Regions from separate parts of the Citrobacter farmeri genome, predicted to be linked through region 1. Evidence: predicted binding sites of a transcription regulator. Region 1 holds the regulator's gene; each other region holds the start of a gene.
The links. The regulator PhoB, encoded in region 1, activates phosphate uptake and scavenging genes when phosphate is short. The targets are predictions, from matches to a motif close to CTGTCATAAAACTGNCNNAT.
Positions count from the first base shown of each region.

Region 2: the regulator PhoB is predicted to act here: its motif matches at 1,277-1,296, upstream of glpT (glycerol-3-phosphate transporter).
Region 3: the regulator PhoB is predicted to act here: its motif matches at 1,642-1,661, upstream of uvrB (excinuclease ABC subunit UvrB).

Region 1 covers NZ_CP077291.1:3,533,086-3,536,299, forward strand. The annotation lists gene phoR (phosphate regulon sensor histidine kinase PhoR) at 1-1,195, opposite strand, end outside; gene phoB (phosphate response regulator transcription factor PhoB) at 1,237-1,926, opposite strand; gene sbcD (exonuclease subunit SbcD) at 2,123-3,214, shown strand, end outside.
Region 2 covers NZ_CP077291.1:1,509,206-1,512,419, reverse strand. The annotation lists gene glpT (glycerol-3-phosphate transporter) at 1-1,147, opposite strand, end outside; gene glpA (anaerobic glycerol-3-phosphate dehydrogenase subunit A) at 1,419-3,047, shown strand; gene glpB (glycerol-3-phosphate dehydrogenase subunit GlpB) at 3,037-3,214, shown strand, end outside.
Region 3 covers NZ_CP077291.1:3,125,763-3,128,976, forward strand. The annotation lists gene uvrB (excinuclease ABC subunit UvrB) at 1-1,414, opposite strand, end outside; gene bioD (dethiobiotin synthase) at 1,979-2,665, opposite strand; gene bioC (malonyl-ACP O-methyltransferase BioC) at 2,658-3,214, opposite strand, start outside.

The DNA.
Region 1 (3,214 bases):
TCACCGCATGTTTTACGATAGCCAGCCCCAGCCCACTGCCGCCCGTTTGTCGCGATCGCGCTTTATCAACGCGATAAAATCGCTCCGTTAACCGCGGGATATGTTCCGGTGCGATGCCCGGCCCGTTATCTTCCACGCTAAACTCCGCGCCGTGCGGCACCGTGTGCCAGCGGACGATGATATGGGTTCCTGCCGGCGTATGATTCACTGCGTTGTACACCAGGTTAGACATCGCGCTACGCAGCTGTTCTTCGTTCCCCAGCACCTTCAGCTGGTTATCCACTTCAAAGCTAAACGTGTGCTTCTGTTGGCTGAGCGTCTGCGCTTCGCGTTCGACCATGCGCAGCATCATCGGCACATCGACCTGCTCATTGAGCAAAAGCGTCGGCGCGGCTTCAATCCTCGACAGCGTGAGCAACTGTTTCACCAGTCCTTCCATGCGCGAGGTCTGTTCACGCATCGTTAAGAGCGCTTTTTCGCGCGTTGCCCCTTCCAGCGTCTGCTCATGCATCATCTCAAGATAGCCCTGCAACACCGTCAGCGGAGTGCGCAGTTCATGGCTCACGTTGGCAAAGAAATTGCGTCTCGCGCCTTCAAGCTGATGCATCTGCGTCATGTCACGCGCCACCATCAGCAGTTGCTTATCGGTATACGGCATGACGCGGATTTCCAGATGGCGACCGGTATTGAGCACCAGATTTAACGGTCGACTGAAATCCCGCAGTTTAAGGTACTGCGTAAACTCCGGGTAGCGCAGCAGGTTCAGGATATTCTGCCCGCTATCGTCCGGCCAGCGTAAGCCCAGTACCTGCTGCGCCAGACCGTTGCACCAGAAGATCCCGCCCTCTTCGGTAGTCAATACCACCGCATCGGGCAGTGATTCTGCCCCGCTGCGAAAGCGTTTAATCAAATTGCCCAGCTCGCGACGGCGCTTTTTATTGCGCAATTGCATCTGATGCAAACCATACAGCAGCGGTTCCCAACTGCCTCGTCCCGGCGGCGGCGTCATGCTTCTGTCGACCCACAGCCACCATGAGAGGCGTAATAAATTCCAGAAATGCCAGATCAGCAGTCCTGTTACCGATGCCAGTAAAAACCACGGCAGGTAACCAAAAAATGCGCTTAGGATCAAGGCCGGGATACAGCAAAGTATCAGTTCCAGCACCAGCCTTTTCCATGACAGCCGTTCCAGCACGGGTCACTCTCCCTTCAGAGCCTGGCTCTTATTCTTGTCTTTCAAAAACGGGTCGAAAAACGATACCCTGTTCCGCGAACCGTCTGTACCATCCGATCGTGGCCGCTGGTTTCCAGCGCCTTGCGCAGGCGGCGAATGTGCACATCGACCGTGCGATCCTCAACGTAGACGTTGGTGCCCCAGACGTGGTTCAGCAACTGTTCGCGGCTGTAAACCCGTTCGGGGTGGGTCATAAAGAAATGCAGCAGTTTAAATTCCGTCGGCCCCATATCGAGTGGATTTTCGCCGATCATCACGCGGTGCGATGTAGGATCCAGGCTCAGCCCCTGCATCTCAATGACTTCTTCCACCGCCATTGGTGAAATTCTGCGCATCACCGCTTTGATGCGGGCGACCAGTTCTTTCGGGGAGAACGGTTTGGTAATGTAGTCGTCCGCGCCGGTTTCCAGGCCGCGTACGCGATCCTCTTCTTCTCCTCTGGCGGTCAACATCATGACCGGAATATCCCGCGTCATCGCTTCACGCTTGAGGTGTTTAATAAACTGTAGACCAGAACCGCCGGGCAACATCCAGTCAAGAAGGATCAAATCCGGCCAGGGTTCATTAAGCTGATTCACCGCACTGTCATAATCTTCAGCTTCAACGGGCTGAAAGCCATTTTGCTCAAGCACGAAACAGACCATTTCGCGAATTGGAGCTTCATCTTCTACGACCAGAATACGTCTCGCCATGATTTGCCCTGTTATATAAGTTGCTTATCATCATCTGTCTTAATGCGGCGCCATTATGCGTCAGTTTTATGACAGATTTATGAAAATGCGTGCTGACGTTAACCTTAGGTTGTTGATTTATGACACCCGAGAAACGAGATATTACAGCCCCCGAATGGTTATAATCCCCTTTATGCTTTTTTGCCATGGAACCGTTATGCGCATTCTTCACACCTCTGACTGGCATCTGGGACAAAATTTTTACAGCAAAAGCCGTGCCGCTGAACATCAGGCCTTTCTCGACTGGCTGCTGGAAACGGCGGTCGAACAGCAGGTGGATGCGATAGTCGTTGCGGGCGATATATTCGATACCGGCTCGCCGCCAAGCTATGCTCGTGAGCTCTACAACCGTTTTGTGGTCAACCTGCAGCAAACGGGCTGCCATCTGGTGGTATTAGCAGGAAACCACGATTCCGTCGCCACGTTAAATGAATCCCGCGACATTCTGGCGTTTCTCAATACCACGGTGGTGGCCAGCGCAGGTCATGCGCCGCAAATACTGAATCGTCGCGACGGTCAGCCCGGCGCGGTGCTGTGCCCGGTGCCATTTTTACGTCCACGTGACATTATCAGCAGTCAGGCGGGGCTGTCCGGTCAGGAAAAACAGCAGCATCTTCTGGGTGCCATCACCGACTATTACCAGCAGCAATACGAGGCTGCCTGCACGTTACGCGGCGATCTCGCCTTGCCGATTATTGCCACCGGTCATCTGACCACCGTCGGCGCCAGCAAAAGTGACGCCGTTCGTGACATTTATATCGGCACGCTGGATGCGTTCCCGGCACAAAACTTCCCGACCGCCGATTATATCGCGCTGGGCCACATCCACCGGGCGCAGAAGATTGGTGGTACAGAGCATATCCGCTACTGCGGCTCTCCCATCGCGCTGAGTTTTGATGAATGCGGCAAAAATAAGTACGTGCATCGGGTGGACTTCCAGGACGGCAAGTTAGCCAGCGTTGAGGAACTCACCGTTCCGGTAACGCAACCGCTGGCGGTGTTGAAAGGCGATCTCGCCGCGATTACCGGGCAACTGGAGCAGTGGCGTGATAGCGAGCAAAGCCCACCTGTCTGGCTGGATATTGAAATCACTACCGATGAATACCTGCATGATATGCAGCGTAAAATTCAGGCGCTGACGGAAACGCTGCCTGTTGAAGTGCTGTTAGTCCGTCGCAGTCGGGAGCAACGCGAGCGCATGTTGAGTAACGAACGCCGGGAAACGCTGAGCGAACTGAGCGTAGATGAA
Region 2 (3,214 bases), 2.0 Mb from region 1:
TCCCTGCGGCTTTTTTCGGTGCCAGTTCCAGCGCATGCAGACCAATCAGCATCACCGGGCCGTAAATCAGGAAGCCGATCACAATCATACAAATCATATCGACAGTCGGGTTACCTGCCGGGTTCATCCAGTAAATGATGGTGGCAATAGTCACCAGCGTCATAAAGAACACGCCGGTCGCGCCGCGGTTACCACGGAACACTTTGTCCGACATCCAGCCACACAGCAGCGTCCCCGGGATCCCTGCGTATTCATAGAAGAAGTAGGCCCAGGAGGATTTATCCAGCGCAAAGTGCTTCACTTCTTTCAGATACGTCGGAGACCAGTCGAGAATGCCGTAGCGCAGCAGATAGACGAACACGTTGGCAATTGCGATGTACCACAGCAATTTGTTCGGCAGAATGTATTGCATGAAGATCTGTTTCGCCGTCAGTTCTTCTTCCGCTTTTTCGTTGTAGTCATCCGGATAATCGTTTTTGTACTCTTCGATTGGCGGCAGACCACAGGATTGCGGAGTATCACGCATTAGCGCGAAAGCGAAAATCGCCACCAGAATGGCGCCGAATGCCGGCATATACAGCGCAGCTTTCCAGTCGTTAAACCAGGCCATCCCGAGCAGAAACAGCAGTGGAGGGATCCCGCCCCCGACGTTATGCGCGCAGTTCCAGACGGAGACGATCCCGCCACGCTCTTTCTGCGACCACCAGTGCACCATGGTACGTCCGCACGGCGGCCAGCCCATACCCTGGAACCATCCGCAGAGGAACAGCAGCACAAACATTATCGCGATGCTCGATGTCGCCCACGGCACAAAGCCCATGAACAACATCACCGCTGCCGCCAGAATCAGACCGGCTGGCAGGAAAACGCGCGGATTCGAGCGATCCGAAACCGACCCCATGATAAATTTCGAAAATCCGTAGGCAATAGAGATCCCCGACAACGCAAAACCTAAATCACCCCGAGAAAATCCCTGCTCAACGAGATACGGCATCGCCAGCGCAAAGTTCTTGCGCACCAGATAGTACGCGGCATAGCCAAAAAATATCCCCAGGAATATTTGCCAACGAAGCCGACGGTAAGTCGGATCGATCTCCGCTGCTGGCAAGCGAGCTCTATGCGCCGCTGGTTTAAAAATACTCAACATAATCTAGCCTCCGTGGCCCATCTTTTAGTAGTGATAACATCGCAGGTCGTTCGAGCGCCGCCCGCAGATTCCCGCATGGCGGCGATGTTAGGTAAAGATACCTGTCGTTAATGTGAATTACAGCACATATTGTTACAGATTTATGACAAATGTTCAGAAAGGCGCACGAAATCACGTTTCATTTTCGAATCATGAGCGAATATGCGCGAAATCAAACAAACCATGTTTTTTATGTGGCTAAATGATAAAAAACGAACTGTGAGGGAAAACAATGAAAACTCGCGACTCGCAAACAAGTGACGTGATTATCATTGGGGGCGGTGCCACAGGTGCAGGGATTGCCCGCGACTGCGCGCTGCGCGGTCTGCGTGTCATCTTAGTTGAACGTCACGATATCGCGACCGGTGCGACCGGCCGTAACCACGGACTGCTGCACAGCGGAGCGCGCTATGCGGTGACTGACGCGGAATCTGCCCGTGAATGCATCAGCGAAAACCAAATTCTGAAACGTATCGCCCGCCACTGCGTTGAGCCAACGGACGGTCTGTTTATTACCCTGCCTGAGGATGAGCTTTCCTTTCAGGCCACCTTTATCCGCGCCTGCGAAGAGGCAGGTATTCGTGCAGAAGCGATCGATCCGCAACAGGCGCGGATTATCGAACCGTCGGTGAATCCACACCTGATCGGTGCGGTCAAAGTGCCGGACGGCACCGTTGACCCGTTCCGCCTGACCGCAGCCAACATGCTCGATGCGAAAGAGCACGGTGCCATTATCCTGACCGCCCACGAAGTGACCGGGTTGATCCGCGAAGGCGCAACCGTCAGCGGCGTCCATGTACGTAACCATCTCAATGGTGAAACGCAAACCCTGCATGCGCCGGTGGTCGTTAACGCTGCCGGGATCTGGGGGCAGCGAATCGCGGAATATGCCGATTTGAGCATCCGTATGTTCCCGGCAAAAGGGTCACTGTTGATCATGGACCACCGCATCAACCAGCACGTGATTAACCGCTGCCGTAAGCCGTCTGACGCCGATATTCTGGTGCCTGGCGACACGATCTCGCTGATTGGCACGACATCAACCCACATTGATTACAACGATATCGACAGCAACCGCGTCACCGCCGATGAGGTTGATATTCTGCTGCGCGAAGGTGAAAAACTGGCGCCAGTTATGGCGAAAACCCGCATTCTGCGCGCCTACTCCGGAGTTCGCCCGCTGGTGGCAAGTGATGACGATCCCAGTGGTCGTAACGTCAGCCGCGGCATTGTGCTGTTCGATCACGCGAAACGTGACGGTCTGGACGGGTTTATCACTATCACGGGCGGCAAACTGATGACCTACCGCCTGATGGCCGAGTGGGCCACCGATGCGGTATGCCGTAAACTGGGCAACTCTCGCCCATGCATCACTGCAGACACTCCACTACCGGGTTCGCAGGAGCCAACGGAAAACACACTGAAGCGCGTGATCTCTCTGCCCGCCCCACTGAGAGGTTCAGCGGTGTATCGCCACGGCGACCGTACGCCGGCGTGGCTGAGCCATGGCCGTCAGCACCGCAGTCTGGTCTGTGAATGCGAAGCCGTCACCGCAGGTGAAGTACAGTATGCTGTCGAAAATTTAAACGTTAACAGCCTGCTGGATCTCCGTCGTCGTACCCGCGTGGGAATGGGTACCTGTCAGGGCGAACTTTGCGCCTGCCGTGCTGCCGGATTACTGCAACGCTTTAACATCACTACCTCCGCACAGTCCATTACCCAGCTGTCGGACTTCCTCAACGAACGCTGGAAAGGCGTACAACCCATTGCCTGGGGCGATGCGCTGCGCGAAAGCGAATTTACCCGCTGGGTATACCAGGGATTATGTGGTCTGGAAAAGGAGCCGCGCGATGAGATTTGATACGGTCATTATGGGCGGCGGTCTCGCCGGACTCCTGTGCGCTCTACAATTGCAAAAAAGCGGCTTACGCTGCGCGGTGGTGACCCGTGGGCAGAGCGCGCTGCACTTCTCCTCCGGCTCGCTGGATCTGCTGAGTGCACTGCCGGATGGGCAACCGGTGAAGGATA
Region 3 (3,214 bases), 410 kb from region 1:
GCTCGCCGTGTTCTTCCAGATACTCGGTGAGATCTTCCGCCATCCGTTTAGTCAGCGTGGTTACCAGGACACGTTCGTTGATCTGCGCACGTTTGCGGATCTCAGAGAGCAGATCGTCTACCTGCGTTGCTACCGGACGTACTTCAATCACCGGATCCAGCAACCCTGTCGGGCGCACGACCTGATCAACCACATCGCCGCCTGATTTCTCCAGCTCATAATTGCCCGGCGTCGCAGAAACATAGATCGTTTGCGGTGCAAGCGCTTCAAACTCTTCGAACTTTAACGGGCGGTTATCCAGCGCCGACGGCAGACGGAAACCATACTCCACCAGCGTCTCTTTACGCGCGCGGTCGCCACGATACATCCCGCCAATCTGCGGGATAGTCACGTGGGACTCATCCACCACCAACAAACCGTCGGCGGGCAAATAGTCAAACAACGTCGGCGGTGGCTCACCCGGCCCGCGTCCTGACAGAAAGCGCGAGTAGTTTTCAATCCCTGAGCAGTAGCCCAGCTCGTTCATCATCTCCAGATCAAACTGAGTACGTTGGCTCAGACGCTGCTCTTCCAGCAGTTTGTCATTGGCGAGCAGGACTTTGCGACGATCGGCCAGTTCGACTTTGATCTCTTCCATCGCTTGTACAATGCGTTCACGCGGGGTCACGTAGTGCGTTTTAGGGTAGATGGTGTAGCGCGAAATGGTGGATTCCACCTGCCCGGTCAGCGGATCAAACAGCGACAGACGCTCCACCTCTTCGTCAAACAGTTCAACGCGCAGTGCAATATCGTCGGATTCCGCCGGGAAGATATCGATCACCTCACCGCGCACGCGGAAAGTCCCGCGCTGGAAAGCCTGATCGTTACGGGTATATTGCAGTTCGGCCAGTCGACGCAAAATGGCGCGCTGATCGATAATCATGCCCACCGTCAAATGCAGCATCATCTTCAGATACAAATCCGGGTCGCCCAGACCATAGATAGCAGAAACGGACGCCACGACGATCACGTCACGGCGCTCCAGCAATGCTTTGGTGGCAGACAAACGCATTTGCTCAATGTGTTCGTTCACCGACGCATCCTTTTCGATGAAGGTATCAGAGCTGGGAACGTACGCTTCCGGCTGATAATAGTCGTAGTAAGAGACGAAATACTCGACGGCGTTATCCGGGAAAAACTCTTTCATTTCGCCATACAGCTGCGCCGCCAGCGTTTTGTTGGGTGCCAGCACCATCGTCGGGCGCTGTAGATCGGCAATCACATTGGCGATAGTGAACGTTTTCCCTGACCCCGTTACGCCAAGCAGCGTCTGGTGCGCCAGGCCGTCCTCCAGTCCCTCTTCCAGGCGTCGTATTGCCTCAGGCTGATCGCCGGAAGGTTTAAATGCGGAATTCAGTTTGAACGGTTTACTCATGAGCAGCTACCTGAAGGAATGGGCGGGCAGGTGTGTAATTTTACTCGCAGAAGATAATATTGCCAGTAAAATATACTGGATGAAAAAACAGTAACGCCTCATAATATTTGTGTTACGCGTGATAAAATCGGATCGGAGACGGCTAAAATTTCATCGCTGACAAGATATTATACCAGGAAGCGGGTTTATCCCCAGACCAATGACTTCGTTAACATTGTCAAGATGTGTTATGAAAGTTTTATTGCATTCAATGACCACAATATGACAGCCATTGATTTTATCTAACGAGCTGTAAAACAAAGACTATTTTGTAAAGCCGTCTTTCGCATCAATTCGGCTGGAAGCCGCGTATTCTCTCGCTTGCCCTGCGTTTTCTAACTCTAATACACAAGGTTATCCACAGGAATGGTGGATAACTGCCTGCAGGCCGTATGGTCTGCCGCCTGGCAAATTCCCGGTTCGACCCGCCAGGACGCACATAAAAAAAAATTATCGCTAAATTTTGATTTTTATCAGCTAACGGAGTGCCCCTGGCAGGCGAGATCTTGCTCGCAATTTTGCGTTTTACTCATCCAAGAGCAAAGAGAGATCCAGATATTGTCCTGTGGCCGCATTTTCAGCTCCGGCCGCCAGCCACGGGATTTCACCCAACAGCGGCGCAGGGATAACCCGCTGAAGCGTCGCCATATACTCAGGGTGGCGTTTTCCCGGCGGCGTAACGTCATTCGCCACCCATCCGGCAAGCAGGAGCCCCGCCTGTTCTACAGCCTGCGCTGTCAGCATGGCATGGTTAATACACCCCAGCTTCACGCCAACGACCAGGATCACCGGCAACCGTTCACTCTGAACCCAGTCAGCGAAGGTATAATCCTCCGCAAGCGGTGTAAACCAACCGCCTGCGCCTTCTACCAACAGCCATTCCGCCTGTGCGTCCAGCGCGCGTAGCCCGTCTGACAGCACGTCAGCACGAATCGGTTTCCCCTCATCGGCGCTAATGATATGCGGCGAAGTGGGTTCCGCGAAGGTGTAAGGATTCACCGCCGCATACTCCAGCGCCAGACCGCTGTTGCGCTGAAGCGCCAGGGCGTCACTGTTGCGTAATCCCTCTGGCGTCATTTCACTGCCGGACGCCACCGGCTTGTATCCGGCCGTCCGGTAGCCCAGACTGCGCGCCGCCTGTAATAACGCACAACTGGCGACGGTTTTACCGACTTCCGTATCGGTGCCGGTAACAAAATAACGTTTAGTCACGTTCAATCACTCCTGCAAAAAGATGGTAGGTCAGAGGATATTTCCCCTGCCGCTGGGGCCAGGCCAGCTGCAGCTGCTGCAACTGCGAGCGGGTTAAAACGCCCGACGCGCGCCCCTCGTGCAAATGGGTCGCGCCGATACCTTTCAGTGAGCGCATGGCGCTCAGGGCGTCATCAAACTCCAGCGTCAGGGAGATCGACTGATGCTCTCCCTGCCAGCCGCGCATCGCATCACACAAGGCCTCACAAGATAAAAACCGGTTGCCATGCGCCCGGTTATCCACCGCGCGCCAGGCCTGATGAAGTTCTGGCAGCGAGTCCTGGGCCAGCGTGGTGAAAGCCACACAGCCGCCAGGACGTACGACCCGGTAAAGTTCGCTTAGCGCATGATGCAGACTGTCACACCACTGCACGGCCAGATTGCTCCAGGCCAGGTCGAACGTCGCGCTGGCTAACGGCAGCGACTCGATGTCTCCGGCAAGGTAGTGATGCGCCACATTCTGACGACGCGCCTCGTCCAGCATCCGGTCAGAGAGATCCAGTGCGGTAA